DNA from 2 places in the Serratia sp. 25CWL12 genome. Region 1 is predicted to be linked to the other one. Evidence: predicted binding sites of a transcription regulator. Region 1 holds the regulator's gene; the other holds the start of a gene.

Region 1 (9,023 bases):
GGGTGACACTGATGTGACCATCACCAGTCTATTACTGCAGGGGCGCACCCTAGAGCAGCATATTCAGTTAGACCAATTGACGGTAAGGTCTCCTCAAGGCCAAGCATCTGTTAAAGGTCAGGTTACGCTGGCGGAGACTTGGCCGCTTGAGATGGCGCTGAACAGCACATTGAATATCGAACCGCTGAAAGGGGAAAAGCTAAAGCTGAACATAAGCGGTGGGTTACGTGAAGAACTGAAGGTCGCCTTGAACCTTTCTGGGCCAGTCAGTGCGCAACTGGATGTGCAAACTCGATTGGCAGAGGTGGGGTTACCCTTGACGCTGACGCTGCAAAGCAAACAGCTACAGTGGCCACTAACAGGGGAGATGCAATATCAGGTGAATGATCTTCGCGTGCGTGTTAACGGCAAGGTGGCCGATTATGCTCTCTCCGCCCGGGCCAATATTAACGGCCAGGATTTACCTGCGGCAGTGCTACAGCTTGATGGCAAGGGTAATCTTGAGCAATTCAACCTGGATCGTTTGCGTTTGGCCGCACTGGAGGGACATGCTGACCTTACTGCTCTGGTTGACTGGCGTCAGGCTATCAGTTGGACCTCACAATTAACGCTAACAGGCATTAATACCGCCAGGCAATGGCCTGACTGGCCTGCTCGTCTAGAAGGGAAAATAACCACCCGTGGTAGCGTTCACGGTGGTAGTTGGCAACTCCAGGTGCCGGAGTTGCAACTGGACGGCAATGTGAAACAACACCGTCTATCGGCGCAGGGTTCGTTGCGTGGTAATGCGGCGGGTCAGTGGTCTATCCCCAGTATCGACCTGGCTCTGGGGCGCAATACCCTCAGCATCAAAGGCCAGTTGGATGAAAAAAACTGGTTGCTGGATAGCAAACTTGATGCACAACATCTTGATGGTACCTTGCCGGGGCTGGCGGGGAATATCACTGGGCAGTTGAGACTACGCGGCAATCTACAGGCTCCGCAACTGCTGACAGACCTGACCGCACAGGGTTTGCAATGGCAGGCTCTGCATATTCAACGGGTGAAACTGGACAGTGATATTCGCTCTGGTGAACAGGTTCAGGGGCAATTGACACTCCGGGTAACACAACTGAAACAAGATGCTCTGCAGATCAACCAGTTGACCTTGGATGCCAGAGGAAGCGAACGCCAGCATCGGTTGCAGCTAAGTATTGATGGTAAGCCGGTTTCTGGGCAATTGGCCCTGGAGGGGAGTTTTGACCGTCAACTGCAACGCTGGCGCGGTAACCTGAATAACACCTATTTTGATACCCCGGTGGGGGAATGGCGTCTGACTCGTGCTATCGCGTTGGATTACCTGCATACGCAGCAGAGAATCAGCATCGGGCCACATTGTTGGCTTAACCCGAATGCTGAGCTTTGTGTGCCAAGAACCATTGACGCGGGTGCCAGTGGCCAAGCCAGCGTGGTGCTTAACCGTTTTGACTTGGTGATGCTTAAACCCTTCCTGGGGCCAGACACTGCACTCAGCGGCCTGTTTAGTGGCCGGGCTGAGGTGAGTTGGCAACCCGGTGGGGCATTACCCCAGGCGAGAGTCTCACTGGTGGGTAACGGGGTGAAAGTGGTGCAACAACTGCAAGGCAGTGCGTTGCCGATTGCTTTTGACACCATCAACCTCAATGCCGCTTTGAACCAGGGGCGGGCGCAAGCTGACTGGTTGATTAAGCTGACCAATAATGGCCAGTTAAATGGCAACATTCAGGTCACTGACCCACAAGTGCGTCGTGCGATCAGCGGTAATGTGAATATTAGCGATATCTCGCTGGCGCTGCTCAATCCAATTCTGGTGCAGGGTGAGAAAGCCACGGGAAGGCTGAACGCCAATCTGCAATTAGGCGGTAGTGCGCAGCATCCATTAGTATTTGGTCGCTTGGCACTGGAGAAAGCGGTTATTGTCGGCCACTGGATGCCGTTTGATATGACCGAAGGGCGTCTGGTGCTGAACTTCAATGGCATGACATCGACCCTGGAAGGGCTGCTCGCGACGACCAACGGCCAACTGAACCTGACGGGGGATGCTGACTGGCGGGATATCACCGCCTGGCGTGCGCGTATTGCCGCCAAAGGCAACCGTCTACGTGTGACGATACCACCGATGGTGCGTATTGATGTCTCACCGGATTTACAGTTTGAAGCAACGCCACAACTGCTCTCCCTTAATGGTTCAGTGGGTATCCCATGGGCGAGGATTACAGTACAGGAGTTGCCGGAGAGTGCGGTAGGCATTTCATCTGATGAAGTGATGCTTGATAACCAGCTCCAACCGATCCAACCTGCTTCGGCGTTGATCCCTATCAGTAGCCATCTGATGATCCATGTCGGTAACGATGTTACTCTGGACGCCTTTGGTCTGCAGGCCAGCTTGCGTGGTGATCTGCGTGTCGTTCAGGATCCGCGCGGGTTAGGTCTGCATGGTCAAATTAATATTCCGTCAGGTCGTTTTCACGCTTATGGCCAGGATCTCCTTGTGCGTAAAGGGCTACTATTGTTTTCTGGCCCAGCGGATCAACCGATGCTGAATATTGAAGCAATCCGTAACCCAGATGCGACGCAAGATGGTGTCACCGCTGGGGTGCGGGTGACGGGAATGGCGGATGCTCCAAGGCTGGAAGTCTTTTCCGACCCGACTTTATCCCAACAGGAAGCCTTGTCTTACCTGCTGCGCGGCCAGGGGTTGAGCAGTAGTGGGGCTGATGGCAATGCCATGACATCAATGTTAATTGGTATGGGGGTTGCACAAAGTGGTCAACTTGTGGGTAAAATCGGAGAAGCGTTTGGCGTAAGTAATTTAGCCCTTGATACCGAGGGAGTGGGTGACAGCTCCAAGGTGGTTGTCAGTGGCTATATTCTCCCTGGCCTACAAGTAAAATATGGGGTGGGGATATTTGATTCATTGGCCACGCTAACGTTGCGATACCGTTTGATGCCCAGATTGTATCTGGAGGCGGTATCTGGTCTTGCCCAAGCACTGGATGTGCTTTATCAGTTTGAGTTTTGAGCTATGCGAATAATTGTTTATGGCAGTTTACGACGCAAGCAGGGAAACAGCCATTGGATGACCAATGCCCAATGGCTGGGTGAACATGAGTTAGAGGGCTATCAGATTTATAATCTGGGCCACTACCCGGCGGCGATCCCTGGAGAGGGGACAATACACTGTGAGGTGTATCGTATTAACTCGTCAATTTTGGCTGAGTTGGATGAGTTGAAAAGCAATACCAAGGATTATCAGCGCGAACTGATTCAAACACCTTATGGTAGTGCATGGATCTACCTGTATAAACACAGTGTTGAGGGGTTTCCGCGGATTGACAGCGGTGACTGGTTAACGCGTCTTGATGAGTAGCAAAAAAAGACACCGCTCGATGAGCGGTGTCGTGATCTTCAAAGCGCGGTGAATTATTTCTTGGCGCGTTCGAAAGAGGCGATGATTTCAGCTTTAGCGGCAGTGGCGTCGTCCCAACCTTCTACTTTCACCCATTTGCCTTTTTCCAGATCTTTGTAATGCTCAAAGAAGTGGGTAATCTGTGCTTTCAGCAGTTCTGGCAGGTCGTTCACGTCTTTCACATGATCGTACTCTTTGGTCAGTTTGCTGTGTGGTACAGCAACCAGCTTCGCATCTTCACCGGCTTCATCGGTCATTTTTAACACCCCGACCGGACGGCAACGGATCACAGAACCGGGTTGCAGTGGGTAAGGTGTCGGTACCAACACATCAACTGGGTCACCATCCAGTGACAAAGTATGGTTGATATAGCCATAGTTGCAGGGATAGAACATGGCGGTGGACATGAAACGGTCAACAAACAGCGCGCCAGTTTCCTTGTCGATTTCATATTTGATCGGGTCAGCGTTAGCCGGGATTTCGATAACTACATAAATATCTTCTGGCAGGTCTTTGCCAGCGGGGACCAGATTCAAGCTCATGTCGGTTTCCTTTAATCAAACCAGAAAGGGAGTGCGCGCTATTATAGCGGACTCTTTTATGATTTCCTGCCCTTTTCATCACTGAACCTAGGGATTCAGTGATAAAGCATCGTCTTAGTTAATCAAGCTCTAGGGGGATCGAACTGGGTACTAGGTCCGTCCCTAGACCTTCCCCCTGCAGCTGAGGGGGGCAATATGGATGGCGGTAGGGGTTATTCGTCAGGAAACTCAGCAATAAAACGCTCTGCTTCTTCCACCATTGACTTGGTGCCGACGAAGAACGGCACACGCTGGTGTAATTGTTCCGGCACAATGTCCAGAATGCGTTTTTTACCATCAGTGGCTTTTCCGCCCGCCTGTTCTGCCAGAAAGGCCATCGGGTTGCATTCATACAGCAAGCGGAGTTTGCCGGTTGGGTGACTGGCGGTGCTTGGATAAATGTAGATGCCGCCTTTCAGCAGGTTGCGGTGGAAGTCAGCCACTAATGAGCCGATATAGCGCGAGGTATAAGGACGCCGAGTGGCCTCATCCTGTTCCTGGCAGTATTTAATGTATTTTTTTACTCCAAGAGGGAATTTGATGTAATTACCTTCGTTGATGGAGTACATACAGGCGGTTTCTGGGAAGTGGACTTTCTCGTGAGAGAGGCAGAACACCCCCAGAGAGGGATCATAGGTAAAGGCATGTACGCCACAGCCAGTGGTATAAACCAACATGGTGGATGAACCATACACCACGTAACCAGCAGCAACCTGTGCGCTACCCGGTTGCAGGAAATCAGCTTCAGTGACAGGAATACCCAATGGCGTGATACGGCGATAGATGGAGAATATGGTTCCGACTGAGACGTTGACATCAATATTGGATGAGCCATCCAATGGATCCATCAACACGACGTATTTGGCATTCTCAGCGCGTTCGCCTTCGAAAATAACAATCTCGTCCTCTTCTTCTGAAGCGATACCCGCAACTTCGCCGCGAGCCTTCAATGCGGCTTTGAGTTTTTCATTGGCGAACAGGTCCAGCTTCATCTGAGCTTCACCCTGTACGTTTGAAATACCATTGGTTCCCAGAATATCAACTAAACCGGCTTTGTTGATATCACGGTGAATGATTTTTGCACCCAGCTTAATGGCGGAAAGTAATGCAGATAGTTCGCCAGTAGCGTGAGAGAAGTCGTGTTGTTTCTCGACGATAAATTCGCCTAACGTTTTCATAACACAATCCCAGAGGTTACGGATGGATAGCGGCCTGTTAGCTCACTGCTAACATTTTCGCTAGCAGTGTAGTCCAAAGTGACCCATTATTCATAGGCAAATCCGTTTCTTCTGTGAGATTTTGAAGGTTAGAATAAGTACTAAATCGATGCACTTAAATGAGAAAGCTAATGCGCATACATATTCTTGGGATCTGTGGCACCTTTATGGGCGGGCTGGCGATGTTGGCTCGTTCCCTTGGACATGACGTGACAGGTTCAGATGCGAACGTTTATCCGCCAATGAGCACCTTGCTGGAAAACCAGGGAATTGACCTGATACAAGGGTATGACCCCGCTCAATTGATACCAGTACCCGATTTGGTGATCATCGGCAATGCGATGAGTCGAGGTAATCCTTGCGTGGAAGCGGTATTGGAACAGGGTATCCCTTATGTGTCGGGTCCTCAGTGGTTACATGATCATGTATTGCGTGATCGCTGGGTGTTGGCCGTGGCAGGTACACACGGTAAAACCACCACTGCAGGGATGGCAACCTGGATCCTGGAAGCTTGTGGTTACCAGCCGGGTTTTGTGATTGGGGGTGTGCCGGGTAATTTTGATGTTTCTGCGCGCCTCGGTGGTAGCCCGTTCTTTGTTATTGAAGCTGATGAATACGATTGTGCCTTCTTCGATAAGCGTTCCAAGTTTGTCCACTACAGCCCACGAACGCTGATCATGAACAACCTTGAGTTCGACCATGCGGATATCTTTGATGATCTGAAAGCGATCCAGAAACAGTTCCACCATCTGGTGCGCTTGGTGCCGGGCAAGGGCAAAATTATTCTGCCGGAGAACGACATACAGCTGAAACAAGTGATGGCGATGGGCTGTTGGAGTGAACAGGAGTGGGTCGGCGATGAAGGAAGTTGGCGTGCGCAGAAGCTGACAGCGGATGCTAGCCACTACGCGGTATACCTCGATGGTGAGAAAGTGGGAGAGGTTAACTGGTCGTTGGTGGGTGAGCACAACATGCATAATGGTCTGATGGCGATTGCTGCTACGCGCCATATTGGTGTGCAACCGGCTGATGCTTGCCAGGCGTTGGGTGATTTTATTAATGCCCGCCGTCGTTTGGAGTTGCGTGGAGAGGCGGCTGGTGTCACGGTTTATGATGACTTTGCTCATCATCCAACGGCTATTCTGGCCACGTTGGCGGCTTTGCGTGGCAAAGTGGGCGGAACGGCACGTATTCTTGCTGTACTGGAACCCCGTTCAAACACCATGAAGATGGGGATCAGCAAAAATGACTTGGCACCTTCTTTAGGGCGTGCTGATGAAGTGTTCCTGTTTCAGCCTCATCATATTCCATGGCAAATCGCAGAGGTGGCAGAGGCCTGTGTGCAGCCAGCGCATTGGAGTGCTGACCTTGATACGTTGCTGGAGATGATCATCAAAACGGCGCTGCCAGGTGACCATGTTTTGGTGATGAGCAATGGCGGCTTTGGCGGTATTCATGACAAACTGTTATCGGCGCTGGCTAATAAAGCAGAGTCACAAGAGAACGACTGATTTCATCGATGGACACTCAAAATAGCCCGGTGGTTTGACAAAACAGGTTTAATAAAACACTTGTGCTGATCGGGTTCGGTCTAGCCCCAAGGATGGGGCGCGTCATGAAACCAACAACCCTGCAGTTTGAATGGCGACGGGTGCACTAAAGCTCCTGCTCGAACAGCATCAAAATGGCCTCATGGAGCTGAAGTGCTGTAAAGGTGCTGGCAGGAGTGATGAAAATAGTGTCGTCACCTGCAATGGTTCCCAGAATCCCTTCTGCTTTCCCCAGTGAATCTAACAAACGAGCAATCAATTGTGCCGCGCCTGGACTGGTACGAATCACTACCATGGCATCATTATGGTCGATATCCAGCACCAGGTTTTTTAGCGGACTGGTGGTGGTGGGGACACCGAGTTCAGCAGGTAGGCAGTACACCATTTCCATTTTTGCATTACGTGTACGCACCGCCCCGAACTTGGTTAACATACGGGACACTTTTGACTGGTTAATATTCTCGAAGCCTTCTTCCTGCAGCGCTAAAACGATTTCACCTTGTGAACTGAACTTTTCTTCTTTCAATAACGCTTTAAACGCTTTGGTCAGGTCTTCCTGTTTTGCAGGATTACGCATTTTACACCGTGAAATGTGGAGGGAGACGTTTTGATTATGCATATAAATGAATTTTTATGCAAACTTGATGTAGTGGTGACCAACAGTAATACACCGAGGACGAAGAAAGGAGGCAACCTTAGTAAGATATTTATCTCATGAATAGGCTGTTCCAATGAGAAGCAACACGTCTGGGGGGCGCAGTAATATGATTAAAATGATGTTGTTATTATGTTACGTAAGGGTGTAATGTGAACAGCGGTTAACTTAATTGTAAAATAATGCATGTTATTTTTGATTATTGTGCGCTATGCCCTCAATGCATCGGGCATTTAATCTAAAATAGCCTCGCTGCAGACCATTTTATTGCGCCAGATCTAAAACAGGCTGTTAATGGGTTGTTTTAAAAGGAGTAATAAATTAAGGTCCCGGGCCAAAGAATTCACGGCGTTTATATATTTAAGATAATAAAAGGAGTATAGGATGAAAGTTGCAGTTCTCGGTGCTGCTGGTGGTATTGGCCAAGCCCTCGCCCTTCTACTCAAGACCCAACTTCCTTCAGGTTCTGAACTCTCTCTTTACGACATAGCACCCGTTACACCAGGCGTTGCTGTTGACTTAAGCCATATCCCAACGGCAGTTAAAATTAAAGGTTTCAGTGGTGAAGATGCCACCCCTGCGTTACAGGGAGCCGATGTGGTGTTGATATCAGCGGGTGTCGCGCGTAAACCTGGAATGGATCGTTCCGATCTGTTCAATGTTAATGCAGGGATAGTACGTAACCTGATGGAACAAGTGGCTAAAACTTGCCCGAAAGCCTGTATTGGTATTATTACCAACCCGGTCAACACCACAGTGGCTATTGCTGCTGAAGTGATGAAAAAAGCCGGTGTTTACGATAAAAACAAGCTGTTTGGGGTAACTTTGCTCGATGTTATCCGTTCTGATACGTTTGTGGCAGAGTTGAAAGGTAAGCAGCCGGAAGAGTTGAATGTGGCAGTGATTGGCGGCCACTCTGGTGTCACCATTCTGCCTCTACTGTCACAGATCCCTGGCGTCAGCTTTAGTTCTCAGGAAGTGGCAGATTTAACCAAACGCATTCAGAATGCGGGAACCGAAGTGGTTGAAGCCAAGGCTGGTGGTGGCTCCGCTACGCTCTCCATGGGGCAGGCTGCGGCACGTTTTGGCCTCTCGCTGGTGCGCGCCTTGAGTGGTGAAAAGGGGATCGTAGAATGTGCCTATGTTGAAGGTGATGGCAAATACGCACGTTTCTTTGCACAACCCCTAGTGCTTGGCGTCAACGGCATTGCAGAACGGAAAGACATTGGACTGCTGAGCGATTTTGAACAAAAAGCGCTGAATGACATGCTGGACGTCCTGCACCAAGATATTGAGCTGGGTGAAAAATTTATTAATAACTGATTGCTTGGTTCAGCTCACAATATATAAGCCGCCGGAATAGGTTCCGGCGGCTTTTTGCTTCTCATGATTACCCGGATGATTTGATGCGACTTTTCCGATCCAGCAGATGATGGGTGTGCGGATCAAAATAGCGACTGGGCCAAATCTCTGCCGGATGCACCTTCAAGGCCTCGGCAATGAGCCACTCTCCTTTTGGCCATGGGCGGGAAAGTGCATTCGCTAACGTTGACGAGCTCAGCCCAGCCTCGCGTGAAACTGCTGCCAATGTGG
Region 2 (9,023 bases), 630 kb from region 1:
TGGGCTGACATCCAGACGTTTCAGGCAATCCTGCAGGCGAGTTTCATCGCGCGCCAACATCTCAACATAAGCCAGGCACCAATGGGCAAAAGTCACCGGTTGTGCACGCTGCAAGTGGGTATAGCCCGGCATCACGGCATCCTGGTTGGCTTCCGCCGTCATCACCAGCGCTTGCTGCAATTGTATAATCGCCTGATGCAACTCACCGACCTGATGTTTACACCATAGTTTCAGATCCGTCGCTACCTGGTCATTACGGCTACGGCCGGTGTGCAGTTTCTTGCCCAGATCACCGACTTGCTCGATCAGCTTCTGCTCTACCCAGCTGTGAATGTCTTCAGCATCGCTGTTGAGGATCACCAAAGGGTCGGCCTGTACTTCCTTCAATAGCACCTGCAGTGCCTGTTCAAGTTGCTGTTGTTCTGCTGCCGTCAGTACGTTGACGGTCACCAACGCCTTTGACCAGGCAACGGAACCCACAATATCCTGTTCCGCCAGGCGATAGTCGAAGCGCAGAGAATCATTGAGTTGTTTAAACCGCAGGTCTGCCGCCTGACTGAACCGTCCGCCCCAAAGTGCCATAATCTTGCCCCTGTTTAAGTATGCGCAAGGGCGCAGCCTGTGCGCCCCTGATATTGCTATTAATGTGATTCTTTATAACCTGGCGCACCAGTGACGAATACCACCCATCGGTGCGCCCTTCTCATCGCAGATTAGCGTTTGTTCTCGTTCAACGCGCGAATACGTGAAGAGAGAGAGAATAAACGGATAAAACCGCCCGCATGGCTGTGATCGTAAACTTCATCTTCACCAAAGGTCGCGAACTCTTCCGAGTATAGGCTGTTGGCTGATTTTTTCTGAATTGCCGTGACTTGGCCTTTATACAGTTGCAGCACCACTTCACCATTCACTTCTTCCGCTAACGCCTGTGCAGAAGCCTGAATGGAGCGACGCAACGGAGCAAACCAGCGGCCATCGTAAACCACATAGGACATTTCCAGGCCCAGCTGTTCACGCCACTTAAAGCTGTCACGATCCAGAACCAACTGCTCAATGCCACGCAGGGCCGCCACCATAATGGTGCCACCTGGGGTTTCATAGCAACCACGGGATTTAATGCCCACCAAGCGGTTTTCAACGATATCAATACGGCCAACACCGTGTTTGGCACCCACTACATTGAGGGTTTCCAAACATTTGTATGGGCTCATCGCCACACCGTTGACCGCCACTACGCAACCTTTTTCAACCGTCACCGTCACCTGCTCCGGTTGATCTGGTGCCTCCTGTGGGTCCACAGTCCATACCCAGCAATCCTTATTCGCAGCATTCCATGGGCTTTCCAGCACGCCACCTTCCGTAGAGATATGCCAGGCGTTTTCGTCACGACTGTAGATTTTCTCCAGTGAGGCGGTAGTCGGGATATTACGCTCTTTCAGATAATCCAGCAGCGCTTCACGGGAACGCAGGTTCCACTCACGCCACGGTGCCACCACTTTCAGTTGAGGTGCCAAGGCGGTATAGGTGGTTTCGAAACGCACCTGGTCGTTACCTTTACCGGTTGCACCATGGCACAGCGCATCTGCACCCACTTTCAACGCCAGTTCGACCTGAGCTTTAGCAATGATCGGGCGCGCCATTGAGGTACCCAGCAAATAGCTGCCCTCATACAGTGCCCCGGTCTGCAATACCGGATAAACATAATCACGGATAAACTCTTCACGCAGATCAACTACATAGCACGCTGAAGCACCAGACTGTAACGCTTTCTGCTCAACACCTTCCAGATCACCACGCTCCTGGCCAATATCCGCCACAAAAGCGATCACTTCACAACCACCGTAGTTCTCTTTCAGCCATGGAATGATCGCTGAAGTATCCAGACCACCGGAGTACGCCAGAACAATTTTCTTGATACCTTGGTTTTGCATTGTGTTATTCCCTTTCAATTCTAAATTTAAGCGAGGATCCGGGTGCCAATCGACACACCATTAAACAAAGCTGGAAGTTGTTCAGCATTGCGCCAACTAGCGATATCCACAGGGCGGCCAAGTGTTCGTGCCGCATCCAGAGCCGCATTGACCTTCACCACCATGCCATCGGTGATAATGCCTTCATCAATCAGTTGTTCAGCTTTTTGCGCCGTCATTTCTGCGATGCGCTGCCCTTTACCATCAAGAATGCCACTGACATCTGACAGCAGGATTAAATCAGCCCCTAGCGTGGCTGCCAGAGCGGTCGCCGCCTGATCAGCGTTCACATTCATCAGTTGGCCTTGGGCAGTAATACCGATAGAGCTGATCACTGGCAGGTAACCCGCCGTGAGCAACATATTGAGCAGCACCGGCGAACCCGGTAACGCTTGCCCCACATGGCCCAACTCAGGATCCAACTGCGTAACCGCCACACTGCCACCGTCTGCCAGGCTCAAACCCACAGCGTTGATTTTGTGCTTCAGCGCCCATGCCAGCAGGGTTTTGTTGGCAGTACCCGCCAGCGCACCGGTAATAATATCGATTTGTTCAGCCGGTGTAACGCGCAAACCGTTCTTCTTCACCACCGGCAAAGAGAGCTGTTTCATTAGCTCGTCCACCAGGCAACCACCGCCATGGACAATCACCAGCGGGCGCTGATGCTCCTGACGGTAGGTATCCAGCGCAGTAAACAAACGCTCCAGCGCTTCTTCACTGTCTAATAGCACACCACCTAATTTGATAATCAATGGATTCATTGCTGTGTACTCACGCTTATACTCTCTCTTACAAGTTGCCACGCGGTGTCACTGCCGTCAAAATTTCGGCGCCACGGTTAACGTGGCGACTTGGCGACAACTGAACGCCTATGGGGTAAATATTAGATTAATGACTGGGTTTCCGGGAACCCAAAACGGATATTCAGGCACTGCACCGCCTGCGCCGCAGCCCCTTTCAACAGGTTATCCTCTGCTGCCACGGTAATCAGATGCTCACCCTGAACAGCAAAACCAATATCACAGAACGGTAGCCCCACCACAGATTTCAGCGCTGGCATGCCTTGGTCATACAACCGTACCAGCGGTTTATCGTCGTAGGCCCCATGGTAAACCGCTGCCACATCTTGTGCGGTGACACCGGCTTTCAAGCGGCAGGTGATGGTGGCCAAAATTCCGCGCGGGAAACTCCCTAAATGGGGGGTAAAGATCACCGGCACCCCGAGATGAGTTGCTATCTCTGGCTGATGACGATGGTTAAACAGGCCATAAGGCTGAAGGCTCACTTCGCAGAAACTGGTGGCGACACTGGCTTTACGGCCCGCACCGCTCACGCCGCTGACGGCATTGATCACCGGCCATTGCGTCAGATCCAGCAGTTGTTTATCAATGAGCGGTTTTAAGGCCAATTGTGCTGCGGTCGGGTAGCAGCCAGGTACTGCAATCAGCTGTGCCTGTTTGAGTTTTTCACCCTGCCACTCCGCCAGACCGTAAACTGCCTGAGACAGCCACTGTTCATGCTGGTGTTGAAAACCATAATATTGACTATAGAATTGGCGATCCTGTACACGGAATGCACCGGAGAGATCGAACACCACGCACCCTGCCGCCAGAAAGATGGGGGCGATGTCATGGCTCACCTCATGGGCGGTAGCCAGGAAAACCACATCAATGTCTTTTGCGGCAGCGGCAGGGTCAACCAGGGGTTGCAATGGCAGGTCAACGATACCTTTTAATTGAGGATGCAGGTCAGAAAGTAATTTTCCTGCATCTGCACTTTGCGCTGAAACCGCTAAAGCGGTTATGTTCATATGTGGATGACGATTCAGGTAAGCCGTAAGCTCCGCTCCGGCATAACCGCTGGCACCAACAATCAGCGTATTCAACATGTGGCCTTTCACCTTCTTGGCTAACAGTAAGAGTCATGGGTGACTCTGGTCGCAGGGTTTAAGCGCATAATTGTGCCGGTCACCCCGATGGTTGAGCGTTGATGTTTTGAACAACATCCAGGCGTCGTTTCCTTTACGCTCTTATTTAATGTATTTTTATTCAGAATAAATGCATGAATATTGATACTACCCTAACCAAAGGCTGTCAACAGTGAAGATGAAATTACCCTCATTTATTGAGTTGTACCGGGCACTGATAAGCACAGAATCGATCAGTGCCACCGATGCTGACCTGGATCAGAGTAATGAAACATTAATCAACTTACTGGCCAGTTGGTTTAGCGATCTGGGTTTCCGTGTCGATGTACAACCGGTGCCAGACACCCGCAACAAGTTCAACCTGTTGGCAAGTATGGGGGAAGGCCCCGGTGGGTTGCTGCTGGCCGGTCATACCGACACCGTACCCTATGACCAGGGCCGCTGGACACGCGACCCCTTTACCTTAACCGAACACGACAACAAGCTTTATGGGCTGGGTACTGCCGATATGAAAGGCTTCTTTGCCTTTGTGCTCGATACAGTACGCGATATTGACCCCGGAAAACTGACTAAGCCGCTGTATATTCTGGCTACGGCAGATGAAGAAACCACCATGGCCGGGGCCCGTTATTTTGCCGCCTCGAGCAAAATCCGCCCAGACTTTGCCATTATTGGCGAGCCGACATCTCTGCAACCAGTACGTGCCCATAAAGGCCATATTTCCAATGCGATCCGCATCGTGGGTCAGTCTGGTCATTCAAGCGACCCGGCTCGTGGCGTGAATGCCATCGATCTGATGCATGAGTCCATCGGGCATCTGATGACATTACGCAAGACACTGCAGGAGCGCTACCACAATCCCGCCTTTGCCGTGCCCTATCCAACCATGAACTTCGGTCATATCAACGGCGGAGATGCGGCCAACCGTATTTGTGCCTGTTGCGAATTACATATGGATATTCGCCCATTACCCGGTATGACACTGGATAACATCAACGAGCTGCTACACCAGGCACTGGATCCCGTCATCCAACGCTGGCCGGGCCGTTTAACCATTGATGAACTGCATCCGCCCATTCCGGGTTATGAATGCCCTACCGACCACCACATGGTCGCGGTCATTGAGAAGTTGCTCGGCTCCCGTACCGAAGTGGTTAACTACTGTACCGAAGCGCCGTTTATCCAAAATGTGTGCCCAACGCTGGTGTTAGGGCCGGGTTCGATCAACCAAGCGCATCAACCTGACGAATATCTTGATATGGCGTTTATTGAGCCAACCCGTAGGTTGCTAGCAGAATTGGTCGACCATTTTTGCCAACAATAACTAATGGATAAACAGCAACTAACAGTCCATTATTTACATCTAAAGAGGTAGTTCGTCGGGTGATAAGCCAAACTGATAACCGATGGGCTGTAATTAAATTTCAGAAAATACGCTGATTTTTATGTTTTTTTGCTAAAAATAGTGTCAATTAATGATTAGGCCAGCACGTGGCACGATGAAGTGAGTTGTCTTCACCAGACACGTGAAATTTACTTACAAGATGAAAATTATGTACTCAATACTTTCAGGCGGAAGGCAGTAACGCCATAGCCAGGAGATGATGAGTTTACAGAGGAGTGGGTCAGGGTCATATGAACGAACAATATTCGGCAATGCGCAGTAATGTCAGTATGCTCGGCAAATTGCTCGGCGATACGATTAAAGAAGCGCTGGGTGAACATATTCTCGATCGGGTTGAAACTATCCGTAAGCTGTCCAAATCTTCACGTGCAGGTAGTGAAGTCCATCGTCAGGAGCTGTTATCGACGCTACAAAACCTGTCTAATGATGAACTGCTGCCCGTTGCTCGTGCTTTCAGCCAATTCCTGAATCTGACTAACGTTGCTGAGCAATATCATAGTATTTCGCCCCATGGTGAAGCCCTCAGCAACCCAGAAGCCTTGGCTCAACTGTTTGTTCGGCTGAAAGACAAAAAAATCAGCGACAAAGAGTTACAGAATGCGGTGGCTGATCTCTCCATCGAATTGGTGTTGACCGCTCACCCAACCGAAATTACCCGTCGTACCCTGATCCACAAACTGGTTGAGGTTAACACCTGTCTCAGTCAGTTGGACCATAACGATTTGGCCGACTATCAGCGCAATAAAATCATGCGCCGCCTGCGCCAATTGGTGGCACAGTCCTGGCATACTGATGAAATGCGTAAAAATCGCCCATCACCGGTTGATGAAGCCAAATGGGGCTTTGCTGTGGTGGAAAACAGTCTGTGGGAAGGCGTACCCGCTTTCTTGCGCGAGTTTAACGAACAGTTGGAAAAATCCATTGATTACCGCCTGCCAGTAGAAGCGGTTCCCATCAGATTCACTTCCTGGATGGGGGGAGACCGCGATGGTAACCCCAATGTTACTGCTGAAATCACTCGCCATGTGCTGTTATTAAGCCGCTGGAAAGCCTGTGACCTGTTTACTCGTGATATTCAGGTATTGGTTTCCGAGCTATCGATGACCGAATGTACGCCAGAGTTGCGTGCACTGGCGGGTGGTGACGAGGTACAAGAACCTTACCGCGAATTAATGAAACAACTACGCAGCCAGTTGATGAGCACTCAGGACTACCTTGAAGAGTGCCTGAAAGGTCAACGTGTTCTGCGCCCGCACAACCTGTTGGAAAACAATGAGCAATTGTGGGAACCGTTATATGCCTGTTATCGCTCATTGGTCGCCTGTGGCATGGGCATCATTGCCAACGGCCAACTGTTGGATACGTTACGCCGCGTGCGCTGCTTCGGTGTCCCGCTGGTTCGTATCGATGTTCGCCAGGAAAGCACTCGCCACACTGAAGCCCTCGCCGAACTGACACGCTATTTGGGGCTAGGGGATTATGAAAGCTGGTCAGAAGCCGATAAGCAGGCATTTTTGATCCGTGAGTTAAGCTCCAAGCGCCCGTTGATTCCTTTGAAATGGGAACCCAGCAGCGAAACCAAGGAAGTACTGGAAACCTGCAAAGTGATCGCCGAAGCACCACAAGGTTCCATTGCCGCTTATGTCATTTCGATGGCGCGCACCCCGTCTGATGTATTAGCGGTGCATCTGCTGCTGAAAGAAGCCGGTTGTCCATTCGCTCTGCCCGTCGCGCCACTGTTTGAAACGCTTGACGACCTGAACAATGCCGACGATGTCATGACACAGTTGCTGAATATTGACTGGTATCGTGGCTTTATTCAGGGCAAGCAGATGGTGATGATCGGTTATTCCGACTCCGCGAAAGATGCCGGGGTAATGGCCGCCTCTTGGGCGCAATACCGGGCACAGGATGCGCTGATCAAAACCTGTGAAAAAGCAGGCGTCGCCCTGACGTTGTTCCATGGTCGCGGTGGCTCCATTGGCCGTGGCGGTGCGCCGGCACATGCTGCACTGCTATCGCAACCACCAGGCAGCCTAAAAGGTGGCTTACGTGTTACCGAACAAGGGGAGATGATCCGCTTTAAATTCGGTCTGCCTGAAGTCACCATCAGTAGTCTGGCGCTGTATACCAGTGCGATTCTGGAAGCCAACCTACTGCCGCCACCGGAACCCAAGCCAGAATGGCGCACATTAATGGACGAACTGTCCGAGACTTCATGCAAAATGTACCGGGGTTATGTGCGTGAAAATCCGGATTTTGTCCCCTATTTCCGTGCGGCAACACCAGAGCAGGAGCTAGCTAAGCTGCCCCTGGGTTCGCGCCCGGCAAAACGGCGCCCGAACGGCGGCGTAGAAAGCCTGCGTGCTATTCCCTGGATCTTCGCCTGGACCCAGAATCGCCTGATGCTGCCAGCCTGGCTGGGTGCAGGTGCGGGTTTGCAAGAAGCAGTGAAAGCGGGCAAGCAAGACCAGTTAGAAGCCATGTGCCGCGACTGGCCGTTCTTTTCTACCCGCATTGCTATGCTGGAAATGGTGTTTTCCAAGACCGATCTCTGGTTGACCGAATACTATGATCAGCGCTTGGTGGATAAGTCGCTGTGGCCATTGGGCAAACAGTTACGTGATCAGTTGGAGAGCGATATCAAGGCCGTGCTGACCATCGCCAATGACGATCATCTGATGGAAGCGCTACCGTGGATCGCTGAATCTATCGCCTTGCGTAATGTTTATACCGATCCGCTCAACGTTCTACAGGCAGAGCTGCTGTACCGCTCACGCCAGTTGGAACAACCGGATCCCCAAGTTGAACAGGCGCTGATGGTCACTATCGCCGGTGTTGCTGCCGGGATGCGTAACACTGGCTAGGTGATACTCAATCTCAACCCAAGGTACTGCCATTACAGTACCTTGGGTATTCTTAGTGTTATATCCGCGTTGATTTAAACCGCCGGGCGAACCCCTAACGTATGGCAGATGGCATAGCTCATTTCCGCACGGTTAAGCGTGTAGAAGTGGAAATCTTTTACCCCTTCGCGGCTTAATATCTTCACCATATCCATCGCAATATTAGCACCGACCATCTTGCGCGTTTCCGGGTCATCATCCAACCCGGCAAACATACTGCTCATCCAGTTTGGCACCCGCACGTTAGTCATGGTGGCAAAGCGCTGTAGTTGTTTGAAATTGGAGACGGGCAGAATACCCGGCACAATTTCCACATCAATACCGGTCGCCACGCAACGGTCACGAAAACGCAGATAGCTTTCTACATCAAAGAAAAATTGGGTTATAGCACGGTTAGCACCCGCATCAATTTTGTGTTTGAGGTTGATCAAATCTGCCTGGGCACTTTTTGCTTCTGGATGAACTTCTGGATAAGCCGCTACCGAAATATCAAAATCGCCAACACTTTTCAGCAGCGTGACCAAGTCGGCAGCATACATTTCAGGTTTGCCACTATCCGGGGGTAAATCACCGCGCAGAGCGACAATATGACGAATACCGCTATTCCAGTAATCAGTGGCAATATCAATAAGCTGTGATGGAGTAGCATCAATACAGGTTAAGTGCGGGGCGGCAACCAGGCCAGTGCGCTCTTTAATCCCTTTGATGATGCTATGGGTGCGATCACGTTCACCTGAGTTGGCACCGTAAGTAACGGAAACAAATTTGGGTTTGAGGCTGCTCAGGCGATCAATCGATTGCCACAAGGTCTCTTC

The links. Region 1 encodes ArgR, which controls arginine synthesis, uptake and breakdown. Its sites were predicted from a motif close to ANTGAATAAAAATACANT; they were not measured.
Region 2: argC (N-acetyl-gamma-glutamyl-phosphate reductase) is a predicted target of ArgR. The motif match lies at 4,006-4,023, and genes of this name have one in related genera.

The regions. Positions count from the first base shown of each region.
Region 1 is NZ_CM147698.1:3,658,899-3,667,921, reverse strand. Features, by position in the region: gene tamB (autotransporter assembly complex protein TamB) at 1-3,040, shown strand, start outside; gene ACX9GV_RS15865 (gamma-glutamylcyclotransferase family protein) at 3,044-3,388, shown strand; gene ppa (inorganic diphosphatase) at 3,442-3,969, opposite strand; gene fbp (class 1 fructose-bisphosphatase) at 4,182-5,186, opposite strand; gene mpl (UDP-N-acetylmuramate:L-alanyl-gamma-D-glutamyl-meso-diaminopimelate ligase) at 5,357-6,736, shown strand; gene argR (transcriptional regulator ArgR) at 6,882-7,352, opposite strand; gene mdh (malate dehydrogenase) at 7,815-8,753, shown strand; gene ACX9GV_RS15835 (helix-turn-helix domain-containing protein) at 8,821-9,023, opposite strand, start outside.
Region 2 is NZ_CM147698.1:4,288,280-4,297,302, reverse strand. Features, by position in the region: gene argH (argininosuccinate lyase) at 1-582, opposite strand, end outside; gene ACX9GV_RS18690 (argininosuccinate synthase) at 714-1,931, opposite strand; gene argB (acetylglutamate kinase) at 1,958-2,731, opposite strand; gene argC (N-acetyl-gamma-glutamyl-phosphate reductase) at 2,854-3,858, opposite strand; gene argE (acetylornithine deacetylase) at 4,076-5,221, shown strand; gene ppc (phosphoenolpyruvate carboxylase) at 5,533-8,169, shown strand; gene metF (methylenetetrahydrofolate reductase) at 8,244-9,023, opposite strand, start outside.